Regions from separate parts of the Paenibacillus sp. KN14-4R genome, predicted to be linked through region 1. Evidence: riboswitches for the same ligand, from Rfam matches in the RefSeq annotation. Region 1 holds a riboswitch; the other holds the start of a gene.

Region 1 (8,223 bases):
TGCGGCTGCGGTGAAAGTGCGGGGCATACTAGCAATTTGAACTGCTTTATCAAAGATGTGAATGCTGATGGCTCTGTTGTTTGGGATGATCATGGAACTCGGTGTGGTGTATGTCTACAAATCGCGGTTGAGTCCGTCAAGATGAAGCAGGAGGGCAAGACACTCAAAGAAATTCGAACAATGATTGATCAGAAATACGAAAAAGGGTACGCTAACCCAACGAAAACACCTATACCAGCATAATGAAAACCCCATCTTATATAAAGGTGGGGTTTCTCAATGAATATCGGATCAAACAGACGTTAGGCAAATTTTTCAGCAGCGTCAACGGTGTGTTTAAGTAATGTTGCAATCGTAACAGGCCCAACCCCTGCCGGAACTGGGGTAATGGCAGACGCATTCTCCATACATGCATCATAGTCAACGTCACCAACGTTACCTTCATTATAGCCCGCATCTAATACAATCGCTCCTGGCTTAATCCAGTCACCTTGGACGAACTTTGGCTTGCCAACTGCTGCGACTACAATGTCTGCTAATTGTACAATCTCAGCTAAATGAGTGGTTCTGGAATGGCATGTGGTAACAGTTGCATTCTTGTTCAGCAGCATAGCGGACACGGGTTTTCCAAGAATCGGACTTCTTCCGATCACAACCGCATGCTTGCCTTCGACTGGTATATTGTAATAGTCTAGGATCGCAATAATGGCTGCCGGTGTACACGAAGGGAAGTCGGCAAAACCAAAAGCATTTTGAGCAAATCCGAGAGTGGTTACACCATCTACATCCTTTTCAATACGAATGGCTTCAAATGCAGCCCTTTCATCAATTTGATGGGGAACGGGGTGCTGCAGCAATATACCGTGAACTTTTGGGTCATTGTTGAGTTTGTTAATGACATCAATTAATTCATCTGTAGTGGTAGTGGAAGGTAATTCAACCCGTATAGACTCAATACCGAGACGTTTGCACGCATTGCCTTTCATCTTTACATAAGTTGCGGAAGATGGATCATCACCGACAAGAATGGTTGCTAGGCAAGGAACAATCCCTTTTTCAGAGAGTCGCTTAATGCGACCTACTAAGTTGTCTTTTATACTCGTTGCTACGGTATTACCGTCAAGAATCAATTTTGCTTTCATCATGGGATCAGCCCTTTCTTATGTGTAAAAATACATAAAGAGGTAAGGGATTAATCCCTTACCTCTGCCCAGGCGTACGGCTGATTATCTATGTGCTCCCTCATGGTTTAACCCATGTTACGCCAGTTACACATAGTCTTTTATTTCTCTCATAATAGCACATCTACAATGATGGCCTCAAGTATTACTCAATTTTCCAACCTTTAGAATGAAAAATAGGCGTCTGAAATTTCCAATAAAAATGAGCGATGGAACACACCTTCAGATCTTCTTTGTAGAGAGGATCTCTGTGACAGTTTATCCATGAGATTAGTTAAGGCTACTTCTATAGCGTATCTTCGATCTAGACCCCAAACTTCACTTTTAATTTGAATTAATTCAAGAGCCTCTGTTACAGATAGTCTCTTCAAGACCATATAAACCGATGCCCACTGAACAAGATCACGCTGCTGTTGTGGACAAGTCACATCAAACATTCCCCAACCGCAGAACCCATTACATGAAACCTTAATAAGACCACAGCTTTTAAGTCTGAAAATCTCAATTGAATCGATTTTGTTTTGCACAAGAGGGGAATGATTCAAATTGGGTAAATGCTCCATCACTAATGCCATGCTTGGCACACTCCTTATAATCGTTAGATAGGTGTTCCTCTCGGTATGTATTCATGCCAAAAAAGCCCTTCGAGTAGAGGACACTACTCTCGGACTTGATCTGCACGTTTCATGCTTGCAGGGGTGCCGGTATAGGTTCTCTCTCAATAACGTTTACGAGGTTAGCTGTCGGATTCGGGCTTGAGAGTGCCCTACGCTTGCCGATTAAATAAGCAAATGATTCACCCCATGAACACACTTTTTGGTATAAATGAGTTCGGATGGTTCCCCCGTTTCCCTTGCGGGAATTCAACATGTGAATGATATCGAGTTATTAATAGGAATCATACGCCGACCTTTAAATAATGTAAAACCGTAAAGAGTTGATATTCGCGCATTTATGGATGTTTTTCCCTTATGGTAGCGCAATCATGAGCAAGCCTTTTTTATTTTCTATAAGAATGCTTCGAAAAGCTACTTTTTTCCTCATTTCCATAGAAAACCCAAGAAAAAGGAAGAGTGATGCAGATAATAGAAGAGAAATATGCATTTATTAACAAATACAAGGATTTATAGGGTTCGATAAGAAGCTTATTTATACGCAAAAAAGTGTAGTGAATGCTATCACTACACTTTTCTTAAGTCTCAAGCAAGATTTCACCTGTCCGAGTCAGATCATAACCTGAGATTGCTTGAAGCTCTTGTTTAAACTCATCAGACTGTAGAATTTGAATAAGAGGGTAGATCCAGGATTCATTATCTGGATTTTTAAGCATAACGAGATCATAACGTTCTTGGATCAGAGGGATAAAATCAATTTGGCCCACAAGTTGGGCGGTTTTCTCAATGCCTACGCCAACATCGGCTTCACCAGATGCAACCTTGGATGCGACTCCGAGGTGATTGGTTTGTTCATGGTCATAGCCGAGAAGCTGCTCGGATTTGATTCCGTGAAGGCGGAGTTGTTCATCCAGCAGAACTCTGGCGCCAGAACCTTTTTCCCGATTCACTAATCTTAATCCGGGATGACTTAAGTCAGACCAAGTATGAAGTCCAAAAGGATTTCCTTGCTTGACGTACAGTCCCGCATTTCGGGAAAGTAAATTCACAACCACGTAGGAAGATCCAACGAGTATTTTTCGAATATAAGGGAGATTGTATTCACCAGAATCTCCATCCAATAGATGGGTACTTACGATGTCAGACTCGCCTCGATACATTGAAATTAAACTATCCAGGCTGCCGACGAATGAGCGCAAAGGTCGAATTCCCGGTATATTTTTTTCTAAATGTTTAGCCAATATATCTAGTCCGATATCATGACCGGTTATGACGATCGGGCGAGTAGAACTAGCTGGAGCGAGCGGATTGGAATGTAACTTTGGATTGCCCATAACAATGCGATCAGCAATTGATCCTGTTCTCGCACGTTGTTTATAGGCTTCCAGATCAGCAGCGTCAATTCGCATCTGCTTGCCGACCCGATAGGAGGGCAGGTCACCTTTTTTAATCAGATCATAGACTGTCAATTTCGATACTTTCAGTAGTTTGGCGATTTCTTCTGTTGTATAAGACATGTCACTCGACATATCATGATCCTCCCAGCTAACTAAAATGGTCATTTATTTAATAAGTACCTCATTATATCACAAATGAAAAAGAGAAATTATACACGAGAGAAGTTTACAATAACTTGGGGCCTATGTATAATGGTTATGTTTATTTATATCTAGTTATAATTAAATATAATTCATACATACTTTGGAGGAGAGAAAATGATTAAACAAATGAAAAGTCGTCGGATTCTGTCTTTAGGTTTAGCTGCAATGTTAGTATTTGCGGGATGCAGCACGCAGCAAAAATCCGCCACGGATAACAACTCCAGTACTGCAGCACAAAGTACGAGTCTTCCAAGCCAGAACCCAGCTGAAAAGGTAGAGCTAACCGTGTCTGCTGCTGCCAGCATGACCGATGCGCTTAAAGAAATTCAGAAAGCATATGAAACGAAAAATCCAACTATCAAATTAAACTTCAACTTTGGTGCTTCGGGTGCACTTCAGCAGCAGATCGAGCAGGGAGCGCCAGCTGATTTATTCTTATCTGCAGCAACGAAGAACATGAAAGTACTCGTGGATAAACAATTCATCGATTCGACCCAACAAAAAAAATTATTAACGAACGAACTCGTAGCTGTCATCGCAAAAGATACAAAAGTATCGATCGGCAGCGTGTCGGATTTGTCTAAAGCGGAAGTTAAGAACATTGCGATTGGTATTCCAGAGAGTGTACCTGCAGGAGGCTATGCAAAAGAAGCCCTAACAAATACAAAACTTTGGGATACACTGCAGTCCAAAATGGTGCAAGGTAAAGATGTAAGACAAGTGCTTCAATATGTAGAAACTGGCAATGTAGATGTTGGTTTTGTTTATAAAACAGATGCTCTAACATCTCAGAAAGTTAAAGTCGCTTTTGCTGTTGATCCCAAAACGTATACACCTGTTGAATATCCGATAGGAATTGTTAAAGCTACAAAACATAGCAAAGAAGCCGAGGGTTTCTACACTTTTTTGCAGTCAAAAGAAGCGCTTGAGGTGTTCGTTAAATATGGATTTTCCGTCTTAAAGTAATGATGAGTGATATAAATTGGCATGAGTTTTGGACTCCAATCACCCTGTCGCTGCAAGTATCTTTGTTATCCAGCTTAATCGTTATTGTACTTGGAGTTGGAATAGCGTGGTGGATGTCTCAAAGGTCGTTTAAAGGCAAGACGATTCTCGAAACCATTTTTATGCTGCCACTTGTTCTCCCGCCGACAGTGGTGGGTTTTATTCTTCTCGTGATGTTGGGACGGAAAAGCTGGTTTGGTCCATTCATCGAATGGCTTTTTTCCGCACCTATCATATTTTCTTGGTGGGCAGCCGTTATTGCTTCGATCGTGGTAGCTTTCCCACTTGTGTATCAAACGATGAAGGTGGGATTTTCTTCTGTAGATCGGAATTTAGAGGATGCTGCGCGCTCTACTGGGGCTAACGAATGGCAGGTATTCAAATACATCACACTTCCACTTACTTTTCGCTCATTAGTCACTGCCTATATTCTCGGATTTGCTCGTAGTCTTGGTGAATTTGGGGCAACGTTAATGATTGCAGGTAATATTCCTGGGAAAACGCAGACCATTCCCACAGCGATCTACGTTGCGGTTGATGCGGGGAATATGAAGATCGCTTGGGCTTGGACATGCTCAATAATTATCATTTCCTTTATCATGTTGCTTCTTACAAGACAAAGAAATTAGAAGATGATAAAAGTCGCAGAATCTTGCGGCTTTTTTATGTACTAGGACTGAGAGGCGTCATCATGCGTGAATTTTCACTAGATTTTTCACTGAATCAAAAGCCCTTATTTTTTCAAATTTATAGCTATTTTAAACAAGGCATATTGGAAGGTCACTTACACTACGGGACATTTCTTCCGTCGATTAGAAGCTGTGCGCAATCACTAAAAGTAAGCAAAAATACGGTTGAAAGTGCTTATCAGCTATTGGTTTCAGAAGGATTTATTCATAATATTCCTAAAAAAGGGTATGAGATTGTTTTCAAGGTTGAAACGACGGAGAACAAGACCTCTCCAGATCCGAGTGAGGATATCATCAAAAAAGTAGATATTGATTTTCGTTACGGAAATATTGAACTCTCTGCATTTCCATTTAATCAATGGAACAAAGCACGAAACGTTATAATAGGCGATCATCAAAGCAATTATGAAGTGGAGGGAGACTCGCAAGGTGAGTATCCTTTAAGAAAAGAACTATCCAGATTACTATTTGAATCGAGAGGAGTTATTTCTACACCTGAGCAAATCATTATTGGCTCAACTCCTCAGCAGCTTGTCTCACTTCTATGTCAGTTCATAGATCGGAATGAAAATCAGATAGGAGTGGAAGATCCAGGATACGATGGTGCTAGAAACACGTTTATTAACCACAACTTTCATGTTCATGCCATTCCTTTAGAATCAGATGGCGTATCGATAGAAGCACTTGAGAAGAGCTCTGCAAACATTATTTACGTGAGCCCTTCTCAACAATTTCTCCATAAAATGGCTATGCCTCAAGATAAAAGACAGAAGTTGGTGCAGTGGGTCAATGCGAACCATTATGTCATCGAGGATGACTATGAGTGGGAGTTCAAATATGAAGAGGGTGCCTTGGCTTCTATCCAAAGTCATGCACCTCAGAAGGTAATCTATATAGGGAGGATATCAAAAGCTCTTTTACCTGTTACAAATATTAGCTATGTTGTACTTCCTTATGAGATGTTGTCCGTATTTCATACCAAAATAACCGAATATGATCAACCAGTCACAAGACTTGATCAATTAACTTTTGCACAATATTTATCTAATGGCTATTGGTACAAGCATCTGCAAAAAATGAGGAAACACTATGAAGAGAAGCGTATAACCTTTTTCGAAGCGATATCCGAGCGGAAAGCGTATTTTGTGGAAGTGGAAGGTAAGGATATGGGATTACATGCATTCGTAACTGTAAAAACCAATCAAAACGAATCTGAATTAATCAAGTTAGGATTAAGAAGTGGCGTAAAAGTATATGGGACATCCAGATATCGATCTCGTACAACAAGCGATTACCCCACTGTGTTGCTTGGATACGGGGCATTAAGTTGTAAGGAAATTCATCAAGGCATCCGATTATTAACAGAAGCTTGGTTTGAATCCTTGTAATCTCTTTGTCCCACTAACTTTCTTCATTCTGTCCCTTCAACGTGGATGCATTTCTAAGTATTATGGTAAGACATCAAGGTGATTGGAGTTGAAGGAAGCACATGAATTTTATTTTTGATATGGATGGAACGATTTGTTTTAAAGGTCAGCCAATTTCTAAAAAGATTTTAGATCATTTATTGTCTATGCAGCAATTAGGTCACTTTATTGGTTTTGCTTCTGCACGACCTTATCGAGACATGCTGCCAATTTTGGATGAACGTTTTGATAATCATCTTTTAATCGGTGCCAATGGAGCAATGGCCTATTACGAAGGAAAGCCACTCTATTTTAACCCGATTCCAGCTAAGCTAGCCATTGAACTTATAAACCTTCTAGACGAATACCAGGCTGATTATCTCGTTGATGATACATTGAACTACTCCATTAAGGGAACGAAAGATCACCCTCTTCTTAAGAGTATAAGTCAAAGTAAACTTGCCCAACGAGTGGAATTGAGTCAAATTGAATCTTATATCAAAATTGTTGTATTAGCATGCAGTAATTTTGAGGAATTGTCGAAAAGAGTGTCCGAGCTTGACGTCACTATTCACTACCATTCAGCAGAAGGTATCTTAGATATTACAAATAAAAATGTGAATAAAATGACAGGATTGGAACAAACCAATCTCCAACTTGAACCCTTTATTTGTATGGGAAACGATATGAATGATCTCCCATTGTTCCAAAAGGCCCAATATTCTGTATTAATCGGCGAATACGAACCTCTGCTGAAGATAGCAAATGATCAGATCCTGGTAGATGAGAATGTGGAATACAATATTATTTCAAAATTACAAGAGCTTTGTTGAAAAAAGAGGAGAGTGGAACGATGAATCTAGTAGAAGCAGCGGAATGAAGCTGCTTTTTTTGTTGTATGAAGAGATTTTTAACTAAATTCAATTAATGTTCCCAATATATTCACATGATGTTAACCTTAATAGCCCTTTCGGGTGATAGAAATCGAGGAGATAATGCGTAAAATAAATATTGGAATTTGTAAGGGAAGGAGTAGTAGCATGAGAAAAACCATATTTTCAATTATTCTTGCGGGATTATTGCTTATGATGGTACCTGCATGTTCTTCCACACCACAAGGGCAAGATCCGGCCAAGGTTAAGGTTGAATTTACCACAGAACCAGCAGCTATACAGGTTGGGCAAAAAGTAAAGCTGATCGCTAATATCTCGGGTCTAGTAACAGAAAAGGGGGCTGATGTACAGTTTGATATTCGAACATCGGATCGCAGTGTCAAACCGGACTTGAAAGCTGCGCAATCGGTAGGAAAGGGACGTTATGAAGTAGAAAAAATGTTTGAGAAGCCAGGTACATATTCGGTTTACATTCATCTCTATCAAGAGGAACTGCACATCACCAAGAAGAAAGAGCTGCAAGTATCATGAGGACTATACCCAAGTCGCGGATTGGCCTTATACCAACAACTTGTTTGATTGTAATGATCTTGATATTGGGGTTAAGTCTGTTAAAGCCACACACAGTGAATGCACAACCAACCAGATCAAGCAGCGAGCTTCAGGAGTTGGTAGATCGAACTTCAGAAGGGGATACGCTGATTTTACAAGAAGGAAGTTACCAAGGCCCACTCATTGTGAATAAAGCCATTTCCATTCAAGGAAAAGGATCCGTTGAAATTACTGGTCATGAAGATAACGTTCCGGTCATTCAAATCGCATCGGACAATGTGA
Region 2 (8,223 bases), 2.1 Mb from region 1:
CACGAAAATTAAACTAACCATAGTACTTACAATATCAACATGAGGTGATTTAATCGCAATCATGATAGCCAAGAGTGCTAAAGCAGCCCTTGTCATAAACCCAAGATTAATTCGTTTCCTTACGCCATCTAGTACGACGGAGGATACCTGACCAATTTTCCAAGCCATGTATCGCGCGTTAATCAGTGATACGACTGTACCAAGTATGACTCCAGCTACATACGGGCGATAATCAGGAAACAGCGCCCAGCCTAAAAAGCATGCTGACAAGAAAAAGAGCGTGTATCTCTGGACGCGCCAAAGATGAGCGTGGAATTCATCCATTAGAGCCTCCTGTAACCTTGCGAAGTATGATGATGATGCTCACAATTCCGACTATGAGACCCAGAACGACTCCAAGCACAATCCATATCGGCTGACCGCCAGCAGATTGACTCATCAAACTGCCAAGCCAATAGCCTGCACCCATACATGCGACCAAATCGATCCCAAGGGCACTGACCATCCCAACGGCCTTCCACGGATTACTATCGGAATGAGGTGATTTCATCTCATTCACGCTCCTAAACACATATTGTGTGACATACATCACATTAGCCCACATTCATTTTATCTAACGCAACTTCGCATTGTCAATTGATATTAAATCGCTTACTTTTTGAGAAAAACGCCGGAAACCCGCTCTAGATCAGCGTTTTTGGCACTTTACTAATACTGCCTAGAATACTTGTCCGAAAACTTTGTCATAATATGTTCAAATTATTGGGCTGAAAAGGTGCAGGACGATCGGATTGTAAGCCAAAGTGGTTCAAAATACCCTGGACAATACGCTCACTTGCATGGCCATCTCCATAAGGATTTGCAGACTTGCTCATCTTCTCATAGGCTGCTGGATTCGTTAATAATTCACAAGCTTCCTTATAGATCAGCTCCGAATCAGAACCCACAAGCTTCAGTGTGCCCGCAGCAATTCCTTCTGGACGTTCCGTTGTATCACGAAGCACAAGTACCGGCACGCCGAACGATGGTGCTTCTTCTTGTATGCCACCAGAATCCGTGAGGATCATGTACGCATGCGGATATATATTATGGACTTCTTGCGCATCTAGCGGCTCAATGAGCTTAATGCGAGGGTGATTACCTAGCATCGCATGAGCAGGCTCCCTTACTGCCGGGCTTAAATGAACGGGATAAACGATCGCAATATCTTCAAATTCGTCGGCTAAGCGTCTTACTGCTTCAAAAATACGACGATGCGGCTCACCTTGCGACTCACGACGGTGCGCTGTCATCAAAATCAGCTTCTTACCCTCTGCCCAATCCAGTACAGGATGCGTAAAGTCTTCTTTTAACGTATATTGGAACACATCTGTGACGGTATTACCCGTTATATAGATCGTATTCTCCGATTTATTCTCTTTTCGCAAATTGTCTGCTGACCAATCCGTTGGTGCAAAATGAAGATCAGCTAGCACACCAGTCAATTGACGGTTCATCTCTTCTGGGAATGGAGACATCTTGTTCCATGTCCGAAGACCTGCTTCTACGTGTCCTACTGCAATCTGCTGCATAAATGCCGCATAGCTTGCTAGGAACGTCGTCAACGTATCTCCATGTACGAGAATCAAGTCTGGCTTTGTTTCGCAGAACACAGGCTCAAGACCTTGAAGTACACGAATCGTTAGCTCATTCAATGTCTGACGGTCCTTCATCACATTCAGGTCAAAGTCTGGCGTAATGTTGAAAATTTCCAGAACTTGATCCAGCATCTCACGGTGCTGAGCGGTTACGCAGACAAGCGATTCGATCTTGTCCTCATGCTTTTGCAATTCAAGCACTAGAGGTGCCATTTTAATTGCTTCCGGTCTGGTACCAAAAATCGTAATGACTTTTAAACGTTTCAAGCCATAAGCCCCCTTCTCTATCTCCCTATTAATAACCTGTGACTTCTACTTCGTTCCGAACAATCGATCTCCAGCATCCCCAAGTCCCGGTACAATATAACCGTGATCATTGAGGTAATCATCAACAGCTGCCACATAAATATCGATATCAGGGTGCGCCTCTTGTATCGCTCGAACACCTTCAGGTGCAGCAATAAGACACATCAGCTTGATTTGTGTGCAGTTCCGATTCTTCAGTGCTGTAATTGCAGCGATCGCTGAACCGCCTGTTGCCAGCATCGGATCGATGACGATCAATTGACGTTCTTGAACATCAGTAGGAAGTTTCACATAGTATTCTACGGGTTGAAGTGTCTCCGGGTCGCGGTATAAGCCAATATGACCGACTTTTGCTCCTGGGATGAGATTAAGAACACCCTCTACCATCCCTAATCCTGCACGTAAAATAGGAATTAGCCCTAACATTCTCCCCGAAATCGTGGAGCATACGGCTTCTGTAACAGGCGTTTTCACTTTAATTTGCGTTAGTGGCAGATTACGCGTAATCTCGTAAGCCATTAGTGTTGCTACTTCATCTACAAGATCGCGAAAATCCTTTGTATTCGTTCGCTCATCTCGGATGAACGTCAGCTTATGCTGAATGAGCGGATGATCACACACATACACTTTTCCCATTCTTAATCCTCCTAAATAATTCTAAATCCATCGAAAATCCGTTCTATTATACCATACGGTTTCATCCTTATCCTACCCAAAACTACAATGGCAGATACAAGAAAAAACGGTAAGCTCAGCACCTATCCGTCCTATTTAGCAATCATTAAAAATTCTAAGTTTGGCAATCGTCAAAAAGCCCACGGCTCATGTCGCTGGGCTTAGTGTATGTGATATTCAAATGATAGGGAAATAAATCGTAAAAACAACCCGAGGTAGCATAAGCGCCCTAATTCTTGAGGGGTTATCGTGTGATGGCTTAGGGTAGCAGCTTCCTACTTTGGATGCAACGTTGTTCGTTAAGCATTGTGCTTGTTCGCTCATATGCTGTCCGCGCTCTCGATGTTACTGACTAGGCTCATTCTCCTACTAAGTTAGCGTTTCTTGGATGATCGGGAGATGCTTCGTCTTCTCTAGTTGTTAGTCTAAAATGTAACCTCGAGTTGCTTTACTACTATAAAATAACATCATCTCCTTTTTAGTTCTGTGAAAAATATCACATAAAATTGATTCTATTCAAACTATTATTACAAAAAAACTCCCTCTCTGATCGAGAGGAAGCCTTGTGTATTTCTATTAGTAGGATAATCCTTCATACATTGGGTATTGTGCGGTCAAATCTTTTACCATACCGCGTACTTGCTCATGAATCGCTTGATCTTCAGGGTTTTTCAAAGTAAGAGCAATAATTTGCGCGATCTTCTTCATCGCCTCTGTTCCCATACCTCGTGAAGTCACCGCAGGTGTACCAATTCGAATACCACTTGTTACGAACGGAGAAGTCGGATCAAACGGGATCGCGTTCTTGTTGCAAGTTACACCGACTTCATCTAATAAATGCTCTGCCACTTTACCTGTTAGGTTCAAGCTTTGCAGGTCAATTAATAGCAAGTGGTTGTCAGTACCGCCCGATACAAGATTGATACCTTCTGCAGTCAAGCTTTCCGCTAATACTGCAGCATTGTCGATTACATTCTTCGCGTATGTCTTGAATTCCGGTTGCAAAGCTTCGCCGAGCGCAACAGCTTTTGCTGCAATGACATGCATCAAAGGCCCACCTTGGGAACCTGGGAATACGGCTTTATCAATCGCTGCAGCCCAAGACTTACGGCAAAGAATAAGTCCACCACGAGGTCCGCGAAGCGTTTTGTGTGTGGTTGTCGTTACGAAGTGTGCGTGTGGCACTGGGCTCGGATGCAAACCAGCTGCAACTAGACCTGCAATATGCGCCATGTCTACCATGAACAATGCACCTACATCGTTTGCGATCGCTGCTAATTTTTCAAAATCGATCACACGTGGGTATGCACTTGCACCCGCTACGATCATGCGAGGCTTATGTTTGAACGCGGCTTTGCGTACATCTTCATAATCGATTTGGGAATCTGTTTCTTTAACTCCGTAAGCGACGAAGTTATATAGAATACCGGATGCATTAACTGGACTGCCGTGTGTTAAATGCCCGCCGTGAGCAAGGTTCATCCCTAGAACGGTATCACCAGGATTTAGTGCAGCAAGATACACCGCCATGTTCGCTTGCGCGCCAGAGTGCGGTTGTACGTTTGCATGCTCAGCACCGAACAATTCTTTCGCGCGATCACGTGCGATATCTTCTACGATGTCGACATATTCACAACCGCCATAGTATCTACGACCCGGGTAGCCCTCTGCATATTTGTTTGTAAGTACAGTTCCTGCTGCTTCCATTACGGCACGGGATACAAAGTTCTCGGAAGCAATCAATTCAATTTTGTCGCGTTGACGACCGAGTTCGAGGTTAATCGCTTCTACAAGTTTAGGATCTTGCTTTTTTAAAAATTCCATGGATGATTCCTCCTATACGGTTGGGTTCAAAAAGTCTAGGTACTGCGGAGAAATATTGTGTTTCCGATCGCTGTTGAAATCGTGAAATTTGAATGGATGATGGGGTATATTCACGATTTCAAAGGCGAGCGCTTCGCTTCTCCAACACATCATTTCTCCTTCGCCTGACTTTTTGAACATTTATTTTTATTTACAATCGGTTACTTCGTTATTACTTGTCGGCTGAGCTTGAGGTTCATCCACGGTATAAACCGCACGTACGCCACCAATCAGCTTAGGACGAAAATAGGCCATTGTGACGTATGCGCTGCCGATAAATGGAATCGATGGACGAACAGGCACCGCAACAGGTCTTAAGTGCATACCGATCAATGTAGAACCGATATCAATTCCTGCATGTGCGCGGATTTGCTCAACCACAACAGCATCAGGCAAATGACGGTAAGCATAAGCTGCCATGGAGCCGCCTGCCCGTGGCATTGGAATCACGCTCACAGGTTCAAGTCCATAGCGCTCCGCTGCTTCACCACTTACGACTAAAGCCCGATTCAGGTGCTCACAGCATTGGAATGCAGGAAGCAATCCGAATTCACGGCATACTTGATCTACACCTTGGAACAATTCCTGTGCCACTTCAAGCGTACCTGAAGTACCAATATGTGCACCAAGTACTTCCGACGTCGAGCAACCAATCACGACGAGCTGCCCAGCCTTCAGATTACCTGCGGTTACAAGCTCCCTTAAATTTTGCTGAACGGCTTCGCCGATCGTTCCTACAACTTCTTTTTGCATACTTCCTGCCCCCTTTTGCATCTCCATCTGCTCCACGTTATGCAATCACTAGGATTGTAAACGTGATTCAAGTGCAGTCAATTTTCCGATACGTGCACAATGACGAGGACCTTCTGAAAACTCAGTCTCCAGCCATACTTTCACGATTTCCTCAGCCACTCCTGGTCCAACAACGCGCTCGCCCATTGCTAGCACGTTTGAATCATTATGCTCACGAGTTGCTTTGGCCGAGAATAAGTCCTGCACCAATGCACAGCGAACACCCGGGAATTTATTAGCCGCAATCGACATGCCTATTCCTGTTCCGCAAATCAGAATACCACGATTCACTTCACCTGCGACAACCTTCTGGCACACTGCAGCAGCAAAATCAGGATAGTCGACGGAATCCGGACCGTTTACCCCATAATCCTGTACTTCATGTCCAAGCTGTTCTAACAATGGAACGATAACATCTTTCAAACGATACCCTGCGTGATCTGCACCAATCGCAATTTTCAATGGTTACGCCTCCTCTATTTGCCCCAATATATTAGCTGATGGGGCTGTAAACATGCCTTCATTATACCCCATTTTTCAGGACATTCCAGTTGGTGAGAAGTGGATCACAATTGAACAATATATGCTCTTGCAAAATGAAAAAAAGAGCAAACGACATGCGTATATACACGCAGCGATGCTCTTTGCCCAGGCGACCGGCCGTATCCCTCGATGCTCCATTGTGGTTGGACCCACTCGTCGCCAGTTACATCAAGGCTTTATAATTGATCTTATTTTAGCTCATTGTGTGAAGTCTGTAAAGAGAAAGCCCTCTGGATATCCCTTATCCTTTAACAGTTACTGTGACTGATGCAGCCGCTTAATCAGCTTCTGAATTTCTTGCTCAATCTCAGCTGCTGTCTTCCGGTACAACTCTAACGAGCCACCAAAAGGATCTGAGATATCAACGCCCGGAGCAAGTTGTTCTAGCTCATAATAACGTTCTTTCTCTGCCTCTGTTATTTCGTGACCCAGCGCTTGCTTGAGACTTAGCTCCGCAATAAGTGCCTCTCGCTCTTGTTGAATATGCGATGCACTGCCTTCCCCGATTGCATACTCTTTGAGGGTATACGTCTTACTTACGGAGTCGGGGTAATGCTGAACCAAAGCGTTCTTATGACTAAACGTCATGGTAAGAATGAGATCGGCCCACTGCACCACATCCGAAGTGACCGAGCTGGAGCGAATTGCATCCGAAGCTCCTTTTTCCCGCAAGATTTGAGCGGAGTTACTTGAGATTGGCCCACCATTTGCTGCATATACACCTGCAGATCGCACCTCTACGTCCATTCCTGCGTCACGAGCAAGCTTGCGCATGAGCCCTTCTGCCAGCGGTGAGCGACATGTGTTACCCGTACATACAAATAAAATGCGAAGCATCTCACCGCATCCTTTCTTTGTAGATCACTCTTCTATCTGATACTTCTATTATACCTCATTTGAGAAGAAATGCTTCATCATCTGAAGAGGGACTGACGATAAGAATGTTCGTTTAGAGTAAGAAATTCAGTCCGAATGCCAGTAAGATAATGCCGCCTAAGGCTTCTCCATAGCCACCAACGATATGAGATACTCGTTTACCCAACATCAATCCCATTATGGACATCAGTCCACCGACAAGGCCGAACATGATTACTGTTAAAATGACGTCAGAAGCGAACATACCTAATGATACGCCTACTGAAAAAGAATCCACCGAGACGCTCAGTGCAAATAGCGCAAGTCCCCATAGTGTCATCGGCTGACGGACAGGCTGCTGATCATTCGAACTTGTAAGTGAAGAATAGAGCATATGTCCGCCGAGTACGACTAGGAGAATGCCACCGATCGAGACAGCAACTTGTCCAAGTAACGAGGAAACATAGTGCCCCATAAATATACCGAACAACGGCATGAGAATATGAAAAAGTCCAATCACAAAAGAGAGCCATGCAATATGAAGCAGCCGAACACCTCTCATGCCCATCCCCAGTCCAAGCGAAAATGCATCGAACCCGAGGGCGATTGACATGATGAGTATCGTCATAAACTGCCCCACCGCAAAACTAGACATCCCTAAGCCCCCCTGTCCACCTTGTCTTCTCCCAACATATGCGGGCAGTGGACAAATCATGCTAGGATTGCTCAGGTGTGAAAAGAACAAGCTCGAAAAAGTTGCTTACGCGCTTAGTCTGCGCTTAGGGTACGACCGCCTGCCGCTTTACGCAGGCGGTTCATGATCGCGGCCCCGATGCCATGCTCGGGGCAACTCTCCGCCAAGATGAAGGTTGCCTCATCTTGGTCAAACTGTCGCAGGGCTGCGAACAGGCCCTGCGCAATCGTCTGCGGCGAGCGAAGCGAGCCGCAGGCGACGACGACGTCGGCCTCCTCGTAGAGGGCCGACCGTTCCGTACGGGTGAGCACGCCTGTGCGCTCACCCCGAGAGGCTGCGGCGCGCAGCTCGCGCCGGATCAGATCTGCGACGGCGTCCGGATCGGCGCCGTCAACGAGGATCATCCGCCCACGCGGTGCGTAGTGGGCGTATTTCATGCCCGGCGCGCGAGGCGCCTCGTCGGCGCTTGCAGCAGTGGCAGCTGCGGCGGAATCGTCCGCCGCAGCTCGCCCTTCTGCTGCATCGCCGCGAGACTCGCCCCCCGCCGGGGCGATGACCGTGACGCCGGGCAGCGCTTCGCGCAGCTGCTCGGCGGTCACGCCGCCAGGACGCAGGATATGCAAAGCATCCTGCGCCCACTCGACCACCGTCGACTCCAGTCCGACGGTGGCTGACCCTGCCTCGACGATGCCGCCAATGCGGCCGTCGAGATCGGCTAACACGTGCTCGGCGCGTGTGGGGCTTGGCTTGCCCGAGGAGTTCGCGCTCGGGGCTGCAATTGGGCGGCCCGAGAGGCGAATGAGCTCGCGGGCAACGTCATTGTCGGGGATGCGAACCCCGACAGTAGATAACCCCGCT

Evidence for each region. A riboswitch is a leader RNA that binds a small molecule or an ion and turns the genes downstream of it on or off. The one in region 1 is predicted to bind ZMP and ZTP.
Region 2: linked by a shared signal. The riboswitch ahead of rpiB (ribose 5-phosphate isomerase B) and the one ahead of ACSBOP_RS11120 (bifunctional 5,10-methylenetetrahydrofolate dehydrogenase/5,10-methenyltetrahydrofolate cyclohydrolase) in region 1 are both predicted to bind ZMP and ZTP.

What each region holds. Positions count from the first base shown of each region.
Region 1 covers NZ_CP197466.1:2,344,295-2,352,517, reverse strand. Annotated here, with positions in the region: gene ACSBOP_RS11125 (PCYCGC motif-containing (lipo)protein) at 1-243, shown strand, start outside; gene ACSBOP_RS11120 (bifunctional 5,10-methylenetetrahydrofolate dehydrogenase/5,10-methenyltetrahydrofolate cyclohydrolase) at 303-1,145, opposite strand; ZMP/ZTP riboswitch at 1,202-1,282, opposite strand; gene ACSBOP_RS11115 (hypothetical protein) at 1,346-1,756, opposite strand; cyclic di-AMP (ydaO/yuaA leader) riboswitch at 1,892-2,060, opposite strand; gene ACSBOP_RS11110 (substrate-binding domain-containing protein) at 2,374-3,324, opposite strand; gene modA (molybdate ABC transporter substrate-binding protein) at 3,511-4,362, shown strand; gene modB (molybdate ABC transporter permease subunit) at 4,365-5,030, shown strand; gene pdxR (MocR-like pyridoxine biosynthesis transcription factor PdxR) at 5,093-6,478, shown strand; gene ACSBOP_RS11090 (HAD-IIB family hydrolase) at 6,580-7,329, shown strand; gene ACSBOP_RS11085 (FixH family protein) at 7,537-7,920, shown strand; gene ACSBOP_RS11080 (right-handed parallel beta-helix repeat-containing protein) at 7,917-8,223, shown strand, end outside.
Region 2 covers NZ_CP197466.1:67,023-75,245, reverse strand. Annotated here, with positions in the region: gene ACSBOP_RS00380 (ATP synthase subunit I) at 1-324, opposite strand, end outside; gene ACSBOP_RS00375 (AtpZ/AtpI family protein) at 317-550, opposite strand; gene wecB (non-hydrolyzing UDP-N-acetylglucosamine 2-epimerase) at 744-1,904, opposite strand; gene upp (uracil phosphoribosyltransferase) at 1,950-2,579, opposite strand; gene glyA (serine hydroxymethyltransferase) at 3,195-4,442, opposite strand; gene ACSBOP_RS00355 (TIGR01440 family protein) at 4,629-5,234, opposite strand; gene rpiB (ribose 5-phosphate isomerase B) at 5,283-5,735, opposite strand; ZMP/ZTP riboswitch at 5,913-5,993, opposite strand; gene ACSBOP_RS00345 (low molecular weight protein arginine phosphatase) at 6,072-6,653, opposite strand; gene ACSBOP_RS00340 (manganese efflux pump MntP) at 6,766-7,326, opposite strand; gene ACSBOP_RS00335 (L-threonylcarbamoyladenylate synthase) at 7,440-8,223, opposite strand, start outside.